4 regions of the Pengzhenrongella sp. genome follow, and region 1 is predicted to be linked to each of the others. Evidence: predicted binding sites of a transcription regulator. Region 1 holds the regulator's gene; each other region holds the start of a gene.
What was found. Region 1 encodes HrcA, which represses chaperone genes, less so after heat shock. Its sites were predicted from a motif close to TTNGCACTCGNNNNNNNCGAGTGCNAA; they were not measured.
Positions count from the first base shown of each region.

Region 2: the regulator HrcA is predicted to act here: its motif matches at 1,165-1,191, upstream of VIM26_RS02810 (urea amidolyase associated protein UAAP1).
Region 3: the regulator HrcA is predicted to act here: its motif matches at 1,598-1,624, upstream of groES (co-chaperone GroES).
Region 4: the regulator HrcA is predicted to act here: its motif matches at 2,484-2,510, upstream of groL (chaperonin GroEL).

Region 1 is NZ_DATCNW010000165.1:1,901-5,807, forward strand. It holds gene VIM26_RS09300 (16S rRNA (uracil(1498)-N(3))-methyltransferase) at 1-399, opposite strand, end outside; gene dnaJ (molecular chaperone DnaJ) at 431-1,561, opposite strand; gene hrcA (heat-inducible transcriptional repressor HrcA) at 1,638-2,660, opposite strand; gene VIM26_RS09315 (LysR family transcriptional regulator) at 2,784-3,710, opposite strand.
Region 2 is NZ_DATCNW010000055.1:4,558-8,464, forward strand. It holds gene VIM26_RS02805 (urea amidolyase associated protein UAAP2) at 1-278, opposite strand, end outside; gene VIM26_RS02810 (urea amidolyase associated protein UAAP1) at 275-1,147, opposite strand; gene VIM26_RS02815 (TetR/AcrR family transcriptional regulator) at 1,275-1,949, opposite strand; gene VIM26_RS02820 (sodium:solute symporter family protein) at 2,085-3,620, shown strand; gene VIM26_RS02825 (amino-acid N-acetyltransferase) at 3,695-3,907, shown strand, end outside.
Region 3 is NZ_DATCNW010000364.1:8,772-12,678, forward strand. It holds gene VIM26_RS20700 (glutamate--cysteine ligase) at 1-375, opposite strand, end outside; gene VIM26_RS20705 (class I SAM-dependent methyltransferase) at 375-1,556, opposite strand; gene groES (co-chaperone GroES) at 1,774-2,070, shown strand; gene VIM26_RS20715 (WhiB family transcriptional regulator) at 2,310-2,600, opposite strand; gene VIM26_RS20720 (inositol monophosphatase family protein) at 2,835-3,587, shown strand; gene VIM26_RS20725 (MerR family transcriptional regulator) at 3,636-3,907, shown strand, end outside.
Region 4 is NZ_DATCNW010000232.1:9,520-13,426, forward strand. It holds gene groL (chaperonin GroEL) at 734-2,365, opposite strand; gene VIM26_RS13645 (glycoside hydrolase family 15) at 2,768-3,907, shown strand, end outside.

The sequences.
Region 1 (3,907 bases):
GCGGGAACGGCTCTTCGCCGCGCGGTCGCCCCGCCAGACCACGATCGACCGCTCCGCCTGCCAGGGCAGCACGGCGTCCGCCCCGACCTCCGTCGCGGCCTCGATGGCCAGCTCGTCGCGGTCGCCCTTGGCGAGCGCCTGCACGAGCACGAGCGCGACGTCGGGCGCGGGTTCCTCGACGCGCTGGGTGACGAGCACGTGAACGCCGTCGGGCCCGGCTTCTTGGACGGTCCCGACGAGCCTGACCCCCGCGCCGTCGACCACGTCGACGCGCTCTCCGGCGCCGCGGCGCTGGACGACGCCCGCGTGGCGGCCCTCGGTGCCGCCGAGCAGGTAGACCGACCCGGCGTCGTACCCCGCGAGCGCGCCGGGCTCCGCGAGGAAGACCGGCGCGCTCACCGCGCGACGCGCGACGCGCGCAACGTCCGGGTCACCGGCCGGAGAGCTTGTCGCGCAGCTTGGAGAACACCTTGCCGTGCGCGCCGGAGAGCCGCGCCTCGGGGCGCTCCTCGCCGCGCAGCGTCGCGAGCCGAGTCAGGAGCTGCTCCTGCTCCTCGTCGAGCCCGGTCGGGACCAGCACGTCGACGTGCACGTGCAGGTCGCCGCGCCCGCCGACGTGCAGGTGCCCGACGCCGAGCCCCTTGAGCGTGAGGACGTGTCCCGGCTGGGTGCCCGGGCGCAGGTCGACGTCCTGGGCGCCGTCGAACGTGTCCAGCGAGAGCACCGTGCCCAGCGCCGCCGCGGTCATCGGCACCTCGAGGTTGCAGTGCAGGTCGTCGCCGCGCCGCACGAAGACGTCGTGCTGGCGCTCGCGGATCTCGAAGTAGATGTCGCCGGACGGGCCGCCGGCGGGGCCGACCTCGCCCTGACCGGTGAGCTTGATCCGGGTGCCGGTGTCGACGCCGGCGGGCACGTCGACCACGAGGGTCCGGCGCGAGCGGACGCGGCCCTCGCCCGAGCAGTCCGGGCAGGGCTCGGGGATCGTCGTCCCGAAGCCGTGGCAGGCCGCGCACGGGGAGGACGTCATCACCTGACCGAGGAACGAGCGCGCGACGCGCTGGACGACGCCGCGCCCGCCGCACACCTCGCAGGTACGCGGCGAGGTGCCCGGGCGGCAGCACGAGCCGGCGCACGTGGTGCACACCACGGCCGTGTCCACCTGGAGCTCACGCCGGACGCCGAAGACGGCGTCGGCGAGGTCCAGGTCGAGCCGGACCAGCGCGTCCTGGCCGCGGCGGGCCCGCGGGATCGGGCCGCGCTGGGCGCTCGCGCCCTGCTGGGCGCCGAAAAAGGTCTCGAAGATGTCCTGGAAGCCGAAGCCACCGCCGCCCATCCCGCCGCCGCTGGCCGACGACGGGTCGGAACCCATGTCGTACTGGCGGCGCTTCTCGGGGTTGGAGAGGACCTCGTAGGCCCGCGACACGTCCTTGAACATGTCCTCCGAGCCCTCGGCCTCGGCGACGTCCGGGTGGTGCTCGCGGGCGAGCTTGCGGTAGGCCTTCTTGATCTGCTCGGGGCTGGCGTCCCGGGCGACCCCGAGGATCTGGTAGTAGTCGCTCACTGGTCACTTTCTGCGTGCATTGCGGGTTCGGCGTGCCTGGCGGGTTCTGCGTACCTCGCGAGGCCGCAGGCTCGGGTCACCCGGCGAGCATCCGGGACAAGTAGCGTGCCACAGCCCGGACCGAGGCGATGGTGCCGGGGTAGTCCATGCGGGTGGGACCGATCGAACCGATGCGCGCGACGACGTCGCCGTCGCCCCCGTAACCGGTCGTCACGAAGCTCGTCTCGAGCAGCCCCTCGTGCTGGGTCTCGTGCCCGATCCGGACCGCGACCCCGACGGAGTCCTCGGCCATCTCGGTCAGCAGCCGCAGGAGCACGACCTGCTCCTCGAGGGCCTCGAGCACCGGGCTCAGCGAGTGTGTGAAGTCCGCTCCGCCACCGCGCGCGAGGTTCGCGGTGCCCGCGAGGACGATCCGTTCCTCGATCTCCTCGGCCAGGGTCTCCTCGATGATCGCGATCACCGAGCGAACCAGCGGGCGGTCGTCGGGCGCGAACGTGTCCGGCACGACGGCGAGCGCGCCCACGAGCTGGGCGAGGCGCCGGCCGAGCGCGACGGCGTTCAGGCGGGTCCGCAGCTCGGCGATCAGCACGTCCGTCGGCGGCCCGGCGAGCTCCAGGGTCCGCTGCTCGACGCGGCCGGTGTCGGTGATGATCACGACGAGCAGGCGGCGCTCGCCGACCATGACGAGCTCGAGGTGGCGCATCGCGGAGTGCCGCAACGAGGGGTACTGCACGACGGCGACCTGCTGGGTCAGCTGCGCGAGCAGCCGCACCGAGCGGTCCACGACGTCGTCCAGGTCGACCGCGTTGTCCAGGAAGACCTGGATGGCGCGCTTCTCGGGGCTGGACAGCGCCTTGACCGTGGAGAGCCGGTCGACGAAGAGTCGGTACCCCTTGTCGGTCGGTACCCGCCCGGCCGAGGTGTGCGGCTGGGCGATGTACCCGCCCTCCTCGAGGGCGGCCATGTCGTTGCGGATGGTCGCCGGCGAGACGCCCAGGCGGTGCCGCTCGACGAGCACGCGCGAACCGACGGGCTCACGTGTCTGGACGTAGTCCTCCACGATCGCGCGCAGCACATCCAGCCTGCGGTCCTCGACCATCACACCTCCTCGCGCAGCGTCCGGCGGATAGCACTCACCACCCGCGAGTGCCAATTCTACGCTGCCGGCCATACCCGGCGACTGAGCCGTGTCCGCGTGCTCGCGGGGCTCGGCGGCCGGCCGTCACGAGGCGGCCGCCGGGTGCCCGGCAACTCGCTCGCGGAAGAGTTCCAGGGCTCGGACGGACGCGGGGTGCCGCTCGACGGCGGCCTTGACCGCGAGGTAGACGCCGCGGACCGGCGTCGGGTCGACGATCGGCACCGCGACGACGCCGCGCGGCAGGTGCTGGGTGCCCAGGAGAGGGAGCACGGTGATCCCCACCCCGGCCGCGACGAACGAGAGGGCGCTGGCGTCGTCCGGGGTCTCGATCCGGAAATCGGGCACGAACCCCGCACCGGCGGCCGCGTCGAGCACGACCTGCCGGCACAGGCCGCGGTTGAAGTCGTTGTCGACCCATTGCTCGGATGCGAGGTCGCGCAGCGGGACCCTCGACCGTCCTGCCAGGGGGTGTGCTTCGGGTACGACGGCGACGAAGGGCTCGTCGAGCAGGTGGTGCACCGTGGAACCGGCGGGCGGACCCTCGACAGGCGGCCAGGGCCGGCCCGGGCCGCCGTAGCCGACGAATACCTCCAGGTCCGGGTCGGAGTCACCCGCCGCGCGCAGCTCGCTCAGCCGCAGGTCGAGACGCAGATCCGGGAACTCGCAGATCAGCACCGCGACGACTGCAGGGATCCAGGCTGCGCCCGCGCTCGCGAAGTAGCTGATCGACAGGGTTCCTACCCGCCCCGCGCGCAGGTCCCCCACCAGGGCCTCGATGCCGTTCATCGCCTCCAGCACGCCGCGCGCCCCGGCCGCAAGCGTGCGCCCGGCGGCCGTTGGCTCGATCCCGCGCCCGTGCCGCTCGACCAGCTGGAGCCCGGTCTCGCGCTGGAGCACGGTCAGCTGCTGACTGATCGCCGAGGGTGTGTACCCGAGCACCGCCGCGGCGGCACTCACGGAGCCGGTGGCCACGACGGTGCTGAGCACGCGCAGCCGGTGCAGGTCGATCATGGACGCAACGATACAGCGCTACTTAACAAAAATGAAGAAAGCATCGCTTGTGCTGATGCATCGTCGCTTGCCACGATCACCGCATGCCCCGTCCCCCGTCCCCCAGCACACCCTCCGCCGAGAGTGGAGTAACCGCCCGTTTGACGCGCGTCAGGAGGGCGGTTACTCCACTCTCGGCGGCGATCTCACCGCGCGGC
Region 2 (3,907 bases), on a different contig from region 1:
AGCGGCGAGTGCTCGCAGTCGCGCAGCACGCTGCCCGTCGTGAGGAAGATCGAGTCCTGGCCCTGGAGCGTGTCGGGCGCGCTGTAGCGCCGCGCGGTGTCCCAGGCGTCGTAGGCGAGGAAGTCCACGGCCTGGTTGCCCTCGAGGTCGATGATCGTCAGCAGGCTCCCTGCCGGCACGACCGCCGACCACGCGGACCGCGCGGGCACGATCTCGTCGCGCGTGATGGTGCCGGCCGGGAGGTTCGGCGTCGGGGTGGTGGTGGCCGTGGCTGTCATCGGATCCCCTTGGGGGTGAGGTAGGCCGCCGTGTTCGCATAGGCGCGCCGCGCCTCGGGCGTCGCGGTCCATTGCGGATCGTCGGGCGTCGTGGGCGAGTCCCGCCAGGCGAGGAACTCGATCGGGCCGCACGAGTACTCCGGGCGCGGGTCGAGCGGGTGGGCCGTGTTGGCGATCAGGAGGACCAGGGGCAGCTCGGCCCGGATCGTCACGCTCGCGCCGGGTCCGGCCGAGCCGAGGAAGCGGGGGGCGCCGTCGTCGTCCACGGTGACGCCCTGGAAGAACGAGACGCTCGGCGGCAGGTCGCGCCGGCCGAGGCCGTGCTTGGCGGCGGCCAGGGTGAACAGCTCGCGGCCCGCCGGCGTCGCGCAGTGCGCCGCACCGTCGCCGTAGCGCGCGGCGTTGTAGGTCTGGGTCGTGGTGCCGAACAGCGAGTCGTGCCGGCCCGAGGAGTCCTCGGTGATCGTCGCGAGCGCGCGGCCCTGGTCGCTCAGCAGCAGGCAGCCGGCCGTCAGGTAGGCCTGCCACTGGATCTTCACGGTGTCGGCGACGTTGAGGCGTTCCCACGGCTCGTCGGCGTTGTAGGCGAGCAGGTGCGCGCACGCGTCGCCTGCGAGGTCCGTCAGGCGCACCGACGTGCCGCGCGCGACGACGAGGTGCGTGTAGCCCCCGCCGTGCACGGTTTCCGCCCAGACCAGCCGGTCCGCGCCGACGCCGGCGGGCGGGGACGGCCATGCGCTGGCCGGCAGGGTCGCCATGGCCGCGCCGCTGTTCGCGCCGGCGGCCTCCTGGGCTCGGGCGTGCGCGCGGGCACCCGCGGTCGTCGCCGTTCCATCGGTGCGCGCATCGCCGGTCGTCTGTGTGGACATGGGACATCCCCCAACGGGTCTCACTCATTCCTGTCAACTGACAGGAATCAGCGTCGCGCACAAAGATTCCGGTGCCGTGACCGTTGTGTGTCGACCTTGTTACGCTCCGGCGTGTCGCGCGGGGTGGCTACAGGGCGCGGCTCTCCGCGACGGCGCGCGTGATCTCGCCGGCCGGCAGCCCGAGAATGCGCAGGGCCGCGATACCCACGCCGTCGAGCAGGCGGCCGGAGTCGAGCTCGGCGCCGGCGCCGCGCAGCGCGATGACGCTCTCGACCAGGCCGAAGACGAGGTCGCTCAGGATGTCCGGTGGCGGCCCGCTCGCGCCGTCGGGCCCGGTGGATGCCAGGACCTCCGAGATGAGCTGGTGGTAGGCCTCGCGCAGCCGACGGCGATCGGCCCGGAACTGCGCGAACCGCTCCTCGCGCACCTCGGGGAGCAGGTACAGCGCCCCGATGTTGTAGGCGGAGGTCAGCAGCAGCGAGCAGTCGAAGCTGACCAGCGCGTGCAGCCGTCCGGCCGCGCTGCCCGGTGCGGTGAGCAGTCGTTCGGCGGCCGCGAGCGAGGGCCGCACCGTGCGTGCGAGCAGCTCGGCGAGCATCTCCTGCTTGCTGGCGAAGTGGTAGTAGAGCGAGGCCTGCCGAAGCCCGACGGCCGCCGCGATGGTGCGCGTCGAGGTCGCCTCGAAGCCGCTCTGCACGAAGTTCCGGGCGGCCGCGTCGAGGATCTGTTCGGCCGCCGACCCAGTGGGCTGCGGTGAGGTGCCGACTCTTGGTCGGCCCTGGCTGCGTACCGGGGATGCCACGGTCGCCATCGTAGGCGGTTCCGCGCGTGGGCCGGATCGTTAACGTAGAAGTTTCCTCCCTGCATCAAGAACGACACGGGAGGGGTGGTGAATGAAACCTGTCGGCCGATTCCGAACTCGTCATCAGGAGCCATCGTGATCATTGCTGGAGTCGGGATCAGCGTTCTCGTCGTCGTTGTCGTCGGGATCGTGGTCGCCCGGAAGGTCGATGGCGACAGCGCCAACTATCTGGTCGCGGGACGAAGTCTCGGGATCCCGCTGGTGGCCGCCTCGCTCATGGCGGCGGCGGTGGACTCCAACGCGACGGTCGGCAACACGGACCTGACCGCGACCTTCGGGTTCTGGGCGGGGGCCTCGCTGCCGATCGGGCTCGCGATCTGCCTGCTGATCACCGGGCTGTTCCTGGCCAAGCCGCTGAACCGGATGGGCCTGTTCACGCTCGCCGACTTCTTCCGGCTGCGCTACGGGCGCGGCGTGGAGGTCGCGTCGTCGATCCTGATGATCTTCGCGTTCGCGATCCTGATGGCCGGCAACCTGGTCGCGTGCGGGTTCCTGCTCGAGCGGTTCCTCGGCATCGACTACACCCTCGGGGTGGTCATGGCGGTCGTCCTGGTGCTCGTCTACACGATCGGCGGCGGGATGTTCTCCGACGCCTACACCTCGGCGATCCAGATCTCCATCACGGTCGTCGCGACGATCGCGATGCTCTGGTGGGTCGGGACGTCGATCGGGTTCTCGATCCCGGACGGCATGGGACCGCTCGACCTCGGCCAGCTCACCTCGACCGACCAGGGAGCCGCGGTCAACTGGGCCACGCTCGTCTCGCTCGGCATCGGGGACATCGTGGCGATCGACTTCATGCAGCGCATCTTCGCCGCCAAGAGCCCCGAGGTGGCCCGCCGGTCCTGCCTGACCGGCGCCGCCGGGACGGCGATCATCGGCGTCAGCTACGCGATGGTCGCGCTGACCGCCGCCTCGACGCTCGGGCTCAAGGCGTCCGACGGTCCTGTGCTGTTCGCGCTGCTCGACGACTACGCCCCGCCCGGCCTCGCGATCCTCGTGCTGTCGGGGATCGTCGCCGCATCGTTCTCGACCGCGTCGGGGGCGATCCTCGCGACGTCGGCCGTCGCCGTGCGGAACATCTTCGGGGTGCGGCGCGCGGTCTCGACCGGCCACGACCCGCTGCTTCGCTGGACGCGCGTGGCCATGATCCCGATCGTGATCGTCGGCGTGCTGATCGCGCTGCGGGTCGCGCAGACCGGAATCCTGCTCACGCTGGCGTTCGACCTGCTGCTCGCGGGGCTCGTGGTGCCGTTCCTGCTCGGCGTCTTCTGGCGGCGCGGCGGGACGCGGGCGGCGGTCGCGGCGCTCGTCGTGGGGCTCACGGTACGGCTCGGGCTGTTCGTACTGACGCCGACGATGTACGGCGTGCCGAACGACGTGCTGTACGTGCACAACACTCTGGTCCCCGCGACGTTCGACGGCTGGCCGACGATGTACGGCGCGCTCGCGTCGCTGGTGGCGTACGTCGTAGCGGCGATGGCGTGGCCGCGTACGATCACCGAGGAGGCCTGGGCGATCGCGGACGGTCTGCCGTCGGAGGCCGTGGCACCGGCCGTGGCACCGCCGAGCTCGCCGGCCCCGGTCGGTGCTGTCGAGCCGACGACGTGAATCGCGGTGCGCTCGCGCGGGGACGCGGGCGGACGGTCGTCGTCGTGCGGGGGCGGCAGGCATAGGTTGTGGCGGTGTCCAGCCCTGAGCTCAGAATCCGCCCCGCCCTGCCGGCCGACGTGAACGCGATCCGCGATCTGGTGTCGCCGTACGCGAACGGGCGGATCCTGCTGGCCAAGGAGCTGGTCGGATACTACGAGGGGGTCCAGGAGTTCCTGGTGGCCGACGCCGGTCCGGGCGAGGTGGTCGGCTGCGGCGCGCTGCACGTGATGTGGGCCGACCTCGCC
Region 3 (3,907 bases), on a different contig from region 1:
CTGGGTCCGGTCGATCAGGGTCGCGTACCGCTGCTTGTCGGTGACCTTCTGCTGCGCCCACCGCGCGAACGGGTGCGTGCCCGCGCTCATCAGCTCCACGCGCAGCGGGTCGGTCACGGTGCGCACCTCGTCGATCGCGCGCTGCAGGTCCGCGCCGGCCTGCCCGACGTTCTGGCACACCCCCGAGACGACCTCGATCGTGTTGACCAGCAGCTCCTGGCGGATGTTCGGGTGCTCGCCGCCGCCGGGCGGTCGCACCGCGTCCAGCACGGTCTGCGCGACCTGGCGCAGGTCGCCGGAGTCCTTGTCGACCAGGGCGATCTCCCATTCGATGCCCACGCTCGAGCGGCCCGAGTGCGCGAACGGGATCTGCATCACAGCCGCTCCACCACGATCACCTGCTGGGATCCTGCGACCCGGGTCAGCACGATCGTTGCCTCCTCGTTGCCGTGCAGGTCGAGCTGCTTGCGCAGCGTCTCGGGCGTGACGGCCGTGCCGCGCTTCTTGATCGTGAGCCGCCCGACGTTGCGCTCGCGCAGGTAGGTGCGCAGCCGCTTGAGGCCGAACGGGAGCGTGTCGAGCACCCGGTAGCCGGTCGCGGCGTCGCTCGCGTGCAGCGTGTCGGACGTGATGTAGGCGATCGTGCCGTCCACCAGCCGGCCGGAGACCTCGTGCGCGATCTGTGCGACGAGCCCCGCGCGGATGACCGCGCCGTCGGGCTCGTAGAAGTAGCCGCCGACCGGCCCGACGTCGGGCGCGGCGCCGCCGAGCTCGTCGCGCACCACCCGGGCGGACGTCCCGCGCAGCACGAGCGAGCTGCGCCCGGGCCCGTCGGGCGCGAGCGGCCCGAACCACAGCCCGGCCTCGACCACGTCCCCGTCGACCGAGACCCACTGGGTCTCGGCGTCGGGCGGCAGCGCGGCGTGCGGGACGCCGGGGCCGATCTTCACGCCGAGCGCCGGGACCTGCGCGCGCAGCGCGAGCACCGAGTCCAGCGGCGGGGAGTAGGCCTTCGGGTCGAACAGCCGCTTGCCGGACGAGCGGCGCGCGGGGTCCGCGTACAGGCCGTCCACGCCCTCGGCCGCGAAGTCGATCGCGAGGCCGTCCGCGTGCCGGACCACCGCCTCGGGGAAGTGCCGCAGGTTCACCGTGGCCAGGGCCGCGGTGAGCTCGTCGGTGTCGGCGGCCAGCACGGTCAGCCCGACCCCGGCGAAGGCCATCGAGTCGGCGCCGATCCCGCAGGTCAGGTCGGCCACCTTCGTCACCCCGGCGGCGACGTACCGGCGCGCGTGGTGCGCTGCGACGGTCAGCCGGGTGGCCTGCTCCAGGCCGGCCGGGGTGAAGAGCATCCCGTCCGCGAACGTGTCGAACTTGGCGTGCGCCTTGGCGCGCAGGCGGGACTGGGTCAGCGCCGCCGCGGTGAGCTCGGGGTCGATGCCCTCGCGGCGCAACCGGTCCGAGAGCACCATCGCGCGCGCCTCCTCGTATGGCGGCAGCGCGGACAGCAGCGCCCACCCGTCGGGGCTGAGCAGCTTGGCGAGGCCCGTGGCATCCATGGCGCGATCCTGTCACGGGCGGCCCGGATTCGTGGGCGGGGCTGGCACTCACCTTGACCGAGTGCTAACTCGGTTCCTAGAGTGAGCGGTGGCGGTCTCGACATGAGGTTGCCAATCGCATCGGCAGGTTCTCCCCGGCTCCCGCGACGACGGGTGAACCACCACGCCTGCGAGATTCGTTCATTCAGTTACTCACGCGAAGAAGGGGAGGTCCGCAGTGTCGGTCTCCATCAAGCCGCTCGAGGACCGCATTGTCGTCAAGGCGCTCGAGGCAGAGCAGACGACGGCCTCGGGCCTGGTCATCCCGGACAGTGCCAAGGAGAAGCCCCAGGAGGGCACCGTCCTTGCCGTAGGCCCCGGCCGCGTCGACGACAACGGCAAGCGGGTTCCGCTTGACATTGCCGTCAACGACAAGGTCATCTACAGCAAGTACGGCGGCACCGAGGTCAAGTACGACGGCGAGGAGTACCTCATCCTCTCCGCGCGCGACATCCTCGCGATCGTCGTCAAGTAGTACTTGGCAGTCAGCACGACCCAGTACGACGACGCCCCCGCCCCCGGTTCCGACCGGATGCGGGGGCGTTCGTCGTCCCGCACCCCCTCGCAACCCCCGCGACCCGCCTCGCAAACCCCGCAACCTCGCACGCCCCACCACGTGCACACCTCGTAACGTCCGAGCGTTGACGTCCTATAGGACGTCAACGCTCGGACGTTACGGCTGTTTTGGGCGGGTTAGATCAGATGGCGTGGCAGTCAGATGGCGTGGCTGACCGGTCTCGCCAGGATGGCGGCGCGCTCGTCCTCGGAGAGGCCTCCCCAGACGCCGTACGGCTCGCGCACCGTGAGCGACTGCTCGCGGCACTGCCGGATGACCGGGCAGGTGGCGCAGATGGCCTTGGCGGCCTCGGCGCGACGACGTCGGGCGGAGCCACGCTCGCCCTCGGGGTGGAAGAAGAGGGTCTCGTCCGCATCGCGACAGGCCCCCTCGAACTGCCACTCCCACAGGTCCATCACCGGTCCGGGCAGACGCGAGATCTCGGTCACGGGGTCCTCCTTGACTCGTCTTCCGACGCACCAGGAGCCGCGTTGCCCCCGGTGCGGTCGCGTTTGTGCAGTTCACGTGCATATTGCGAGGTTTCGTGCTGTGTTCGAAACGCTACAACCGAGTCAAAAGTTGTTCAAGCCCCCTGGTCGGAGAATTATTCGTATCGCCCGGCGAACTTCGCCGCTCCGGGACCGGTTTCGGGGCCACTGCGGCGGGGTCCCTAGGGTGAGCCGATGAACCCCACCGAGGACTGCGCCCTCGCCGTCGAGGCCGCCACGCTTGCCGCTGAGGTCGCCTCGTCCTTCTTGTCCTGGTCGCGAGACGCGCTACGGGTGACGTCCAAGGGCACCCCCGGCGATGTCGTCACGCGGGCGGACATCGCGGCGGAGCACGCCGTGCGCGACCTGCTGCTCGCGCGGCGGGCAGCCGACGGGATCCTCGGCGAGGAGGGCACGACGCGCGCCGGGGACCGGCGCTGGCTCGTGGACGCGATCGACGGAACGCTCAACTTCGTCCGGGGCGACCCGTTCTGGTGCTCGGCCGTCGCGCTCGAGGACGACGATGGCGGGCTCGCCGCGGCGGTGCACCACCCGGCCTCCGGTGGGACCTTCTCGGCGTCCAGGGGTGGCGGGTGCTGGCTGAACGGGCAGCGGCTGACGATGGCCGCCGGGCCCGCGCTCGATCACGCGATCCTTGCCACCTATCTGGACCCCGGCGACGCGTCCGCGGCGGTCCTGCAGCGCGTCGTCGGGCAGGCGGCCAGCACCCGCGCTCGCGGCTCGGGAACCCTGGAGCTCGCCTGGCTGGCCGCCGGCCGGGTCGACCTGTGGCTCCAGCGTGACGTGTTCGCGTGGGACTGGGCTCCCGGCGCGCTGCTGGTGCGCGAGGCGGGCGGTCGGGCGGGGGAGAAGCGCGTGGGCACCGACCGATGGTCGTACGCGAGCGGGACCGCGACCCATGACGACCTGCTCGCCGCGATCCGGTAGCCCGCGCTCGTCCTGCGTGCTGTCCGCGGGACCGGCAGAATCGATTCCATGAAGGTCGCCCGGCCCCGGGTGAGCGACGCCGACCGGGTCGCCACGGAGCGCTCGGGAGCGGGTCCCGAGCCGCCGGCGCTCGCCGTCGCAGCCGTCGCTCGCCGGCTCGGGGTGGCCCCCGCGACGCTGCGGACCTGGGACCGCCGCTACGGGCTCGGGCCGTCAGCGCACACCGCGGGCTCCCACCGCAGGTACACGATCGAGGACGTCGCCCGGCTGCTCGTGATGCGCCGACTGACGATCGACGGTGTCGCGCCGGTGGACGCCGC
Region 4 (3,907 bases), on a different contig from region 1:
GTGGCTGGACGCAGCAGGGGCGGCCTGATTGCATCGCTGGTTGCAGCGAACGCGCGCCCTGGGGCGTGTTACGCAATCCGTCGAACTTGCCCGAGGTTCGATCCTCCGGTCCGCATCGGTTGTTGCGGTCCCGCCGGTCGCCGTCGCCGTCGCAGACCTCCGAGTTGGCGGAGCTTCGTCGCCTGTCAGCGCGAGGGTCGAATCCGGGGCTGGGTGTATTGCTGGGTGTGTCGAACGTGCACCTGGGGTGCACGTTCGACCCACCCAGCCATACCCCCAGGCTCTTGTGAGGGCGGGCGAGCTCAGTCGAGCAGGCTCTGGCGGATTTCCCGGCGGGTTCGGTCGAGAATTGACCTTCTCTTGACCAAATTCGGACCAAACCCCTCCGGTGGGGATACGAGTGCTGCAGAGTCCGGTCCGGGCCAGTTCTGAGCCCCGAGATGCGGGTTGTTGTTGTGCGGATCGCGGCGACGGCGACAAACGACTCGCATCTCGCGGTCGGCGAATCAGGGGATCGATCCGTTCGGGGTGAGGCGAACGGACTCGGTTCAGATCTGAGCTCGGACGGGATTGCGCAACATCCCCCTGGCGCCCATTCGCTGCAACCAGCGAGGCAACCAGCGACGCAACCACGCTGAGTGCGCCACGTGACGCACAAACGGCGGGCCGGGCACCCGAAGGTGACCGGCCCGCCGTCGTCGTGCTGGGGTAGGTACCCCTGATCAGCGTTCGATCAGAAGTCCATGCCGCCCATGCCGCCGTCGCCGCCGCCACCCTGCGAGGGGGCGTGGCGCTCGGGCTTCTCGGCGATGACTGCCTCGGTGGTGAGGAAGAGCGCGGCGATGGACGCCGCGTTCTGCAGCGCCGAGCGCGTGACCTTGACCGGGTCGTTGACCCCGGCCGCGAGCAGGTCCTCGTACACCCCGGTCGCGGCGTTCAGGCCGTGACCGTTGGGGAGGTTGCGGACCTTCTCCGCCACGACGCCGCCCTCGAGGCCGGCGTTGATCGCGATCTGCTTGAGCGGTGCGTCGATCGCGAGCTGCACGATGCGAGCACCGGTTGCCTCGTCGCCCTCGAGCACGAGGTCGGCGAACGCGAGCTTGCCCGCCTGGATGAGCGCGACGCCACCACCGGCGACGATGCCCTCTTCGACGGCGGCCTTCGCGTTGCGAACGGCGTCCTCGATGCGGTGCTTGCGCTCCTTGAGCTCAACCTCGGTTGCCGCACCGGCCTTGATGACGGCGACGCCACCGGCCAGCTTGGCGAGGCGCTCCTGGAGCTTCTCGCGGTCGTAGTCCGAGTCCGAGTTCTCGATCTCGGCGCGGATCTGGCTGACGCGACCGGCGATCTGGTCGGCCTCGCCGCCACCCTCGATGAGGGTGGTCTCGTCCTTGGTCACGACGGCCTTGCGGACCGTCCCGAGGACCTCGAGGCCAACCGTGTCGAGCTTGAGACCGACGGTCTCGGAGACGACCTGGGCACCCGTGAGGATGGCCATGTCCTGCAGCATCGCCTTGCGGCGATCGCCGAAGCCGGGCGCCTTGACGGCGACCGAGCGGAACGTCCCGCGGATCTTGTTCACGACGAGCGTGGCCAGGGCCTCACCGTCGACGTCCTCGGCGATGATGACCAGCGGCTTGCCGGACTGGATGACCTTCTCCAGCAGTGGCAGCAGGTCCTTGACCGACGAGATCTTCGACTCGACAAGCAGGACGTACGCGTCTTCCAGGACGGCTTCCTGGCGGTCCGGGTCGGTCACGAAGTAACCGGCGAGGTAGCCCTTGTCGAAGCGCATCCCCTCGGTCAGCTCGAGCTCGAGGCCGAGAGCGTTGGACTCCTCGACCGTGATGACGCCTTCCTTGCCGACCTTGTCCATCGCCTCGGCGATGAGGTCACCGATGGAGGAGTCCCCGGCCGAGATGCCCGCAGTCGCGGCGATCTCTTCCTTGGTCTCGATCTCCTTGGCAGCCTTGAGCAGCTGCGCGGTGACGGCCTCGACGGCCTTCTCGATCCCGCGCTTGAGCGCGATCGGGTTGGCGCCGGCGGCGACGTTGCGCAGGCCCTCGCGCACGAGCGCCTGGGCGAGCACGGTGGCGGTGGTGGTTCCGTCGCCAGCGACGTCGTCGGTCTTCTTGGCGACCTCCTTGACGAGCTCGGCCCCGATCTTCTCGAGCGGGTCCTCCAGCTCGATTTCCTTGGCGATGCTCACACCATCGTTCGTGATGGTGGGCGCGCCCCACTTCTTCTCGAGCACGACGTTGCGGCCCTTCGGCCCGAGCGTGACCTTGACGGCGTCGGCGAGGGCATTCATGCCCCGCTCCATGCCGCGGCGTGCCTCCTCGTCGAAGGCAATGATCTTGGCCATCGGTGTGTGTTCCTCCCGCAGTGCTGGGGTGGGCCGGCTGATGCCCGCGACGGACGGCCCGCGTAGCGACGGTCATGTCCCGTCACTGGCGCGCACCTCACCGGTCGGCCCGCTGATTCTGTCACTCTCGTACCGAGAGTGCTAACCCCAATGGTTAGCACTCGACCCCCGAGAGTGCAAGGCCCGACGCTCGATCGCCCGGATTCCGGTACCGGTTTTCGCTCCTGGTGGACGCCCCGGGTACTCTGCCCGATGCCCGCTTTGACCCGAGACGCCTCTTTGCCGCTGCCGCCTTCGGTCCCGTCGGGCCCCTCGGAGCCGTCGGAGAACCCGGCCCCGCAGCCGGGCCGCGACCATCCGCTCGGCGAGCGGACGCCCGCGGCCCGCTGGACACGACGCGCGGTGACCGCCGTCGTCACGCTGACCATGGTCGCCGCTCCCTTTCTGCTGACCGATCCCCGCTCACCGCTCGCGAACGCGAACAAGCCCGAGAACATCCGGCTGTACTCCAACGGGGTCTCGCGCGGCGCCTCGAGGTCCCCGCGGCTGATCCGGGCCGGATCGACCCCGAAGTACCTCCCGGGCAGCCGGGTGCTCGATCCGGGGCCGAGCGATCCCGCCGCGCTCGCCACCGCGCGAGAGCTCGCCAAGGAGTCCCGCGAGTGGCTCGCCGCAGGCACCGTGCCGGGCAAGGGCGGCCCCTACGAGGACATGGCCACCGCCGCGCTGCTCGACATGCGCGCGCTCCTGCTCGACGACGGCGCGTCCGTCGCGGGCTGGTCCTCCCGGTGGCGCTACGTCTGGCCACGGGACTCCTCGTTCGTCGCCGTCGCGATGGCCACCACCGGACACACCGACGAGGCCCTGGAGATCCTGTCGTTCCTGCAGGGCGTGCAGCACCGCAACGGCTCGTTCGAGGCGCGCTACCTGCCCGACGGGTCCGGTCCGCCGGACGACCGCGGCATCCAGGCCGACGGCACCGGCTGGGCGCTGTGGGCGACGCACACCGTGCTGAGCGAGATCGACGACGCCGGCGCCCGCGAGGACGCCGCGGAGCGCCTGCGCCCGATGATCGACCGCTCGACCCGGCACATCCTCAACCTCACCGACCGCGACGGCACGCTGCCGGCCGCGTCGGCCGACTTCTGGGAGGTCGGCGAGTCCCGGGTGACGCTCGGGACCGCGGCGCCGCTGCTGAGCGGGCTCGAAGCGGCGGCGCGGCTGTATCGCGAGCTGGACGAGCCGGCGTCGGCCGATCGCGCCGCCGACCGCGCGAGCGAGCTGCGCACCGCGATCTCACGCGAGTTCGGCCCGCGGTTCGCGCGGTACACCGACGGCCGCACCCCGGACGCCGCGAGCGCGTTCCTGCTGCCGCCCTTCCAGCCCCGGGCGCTGCCCGGATCGCTCACCGCATGGCGCAGCTCGGCACGCGAGATGGCCCGTCCGGCCGGCGGCCTCGCACCCGGCGCGGGCTGGAAGCAGGACGGCATCTCCTGGACGCCGCAGACGTCCCTGTACGGCCTGACCGCCGCCCGCGCGGGG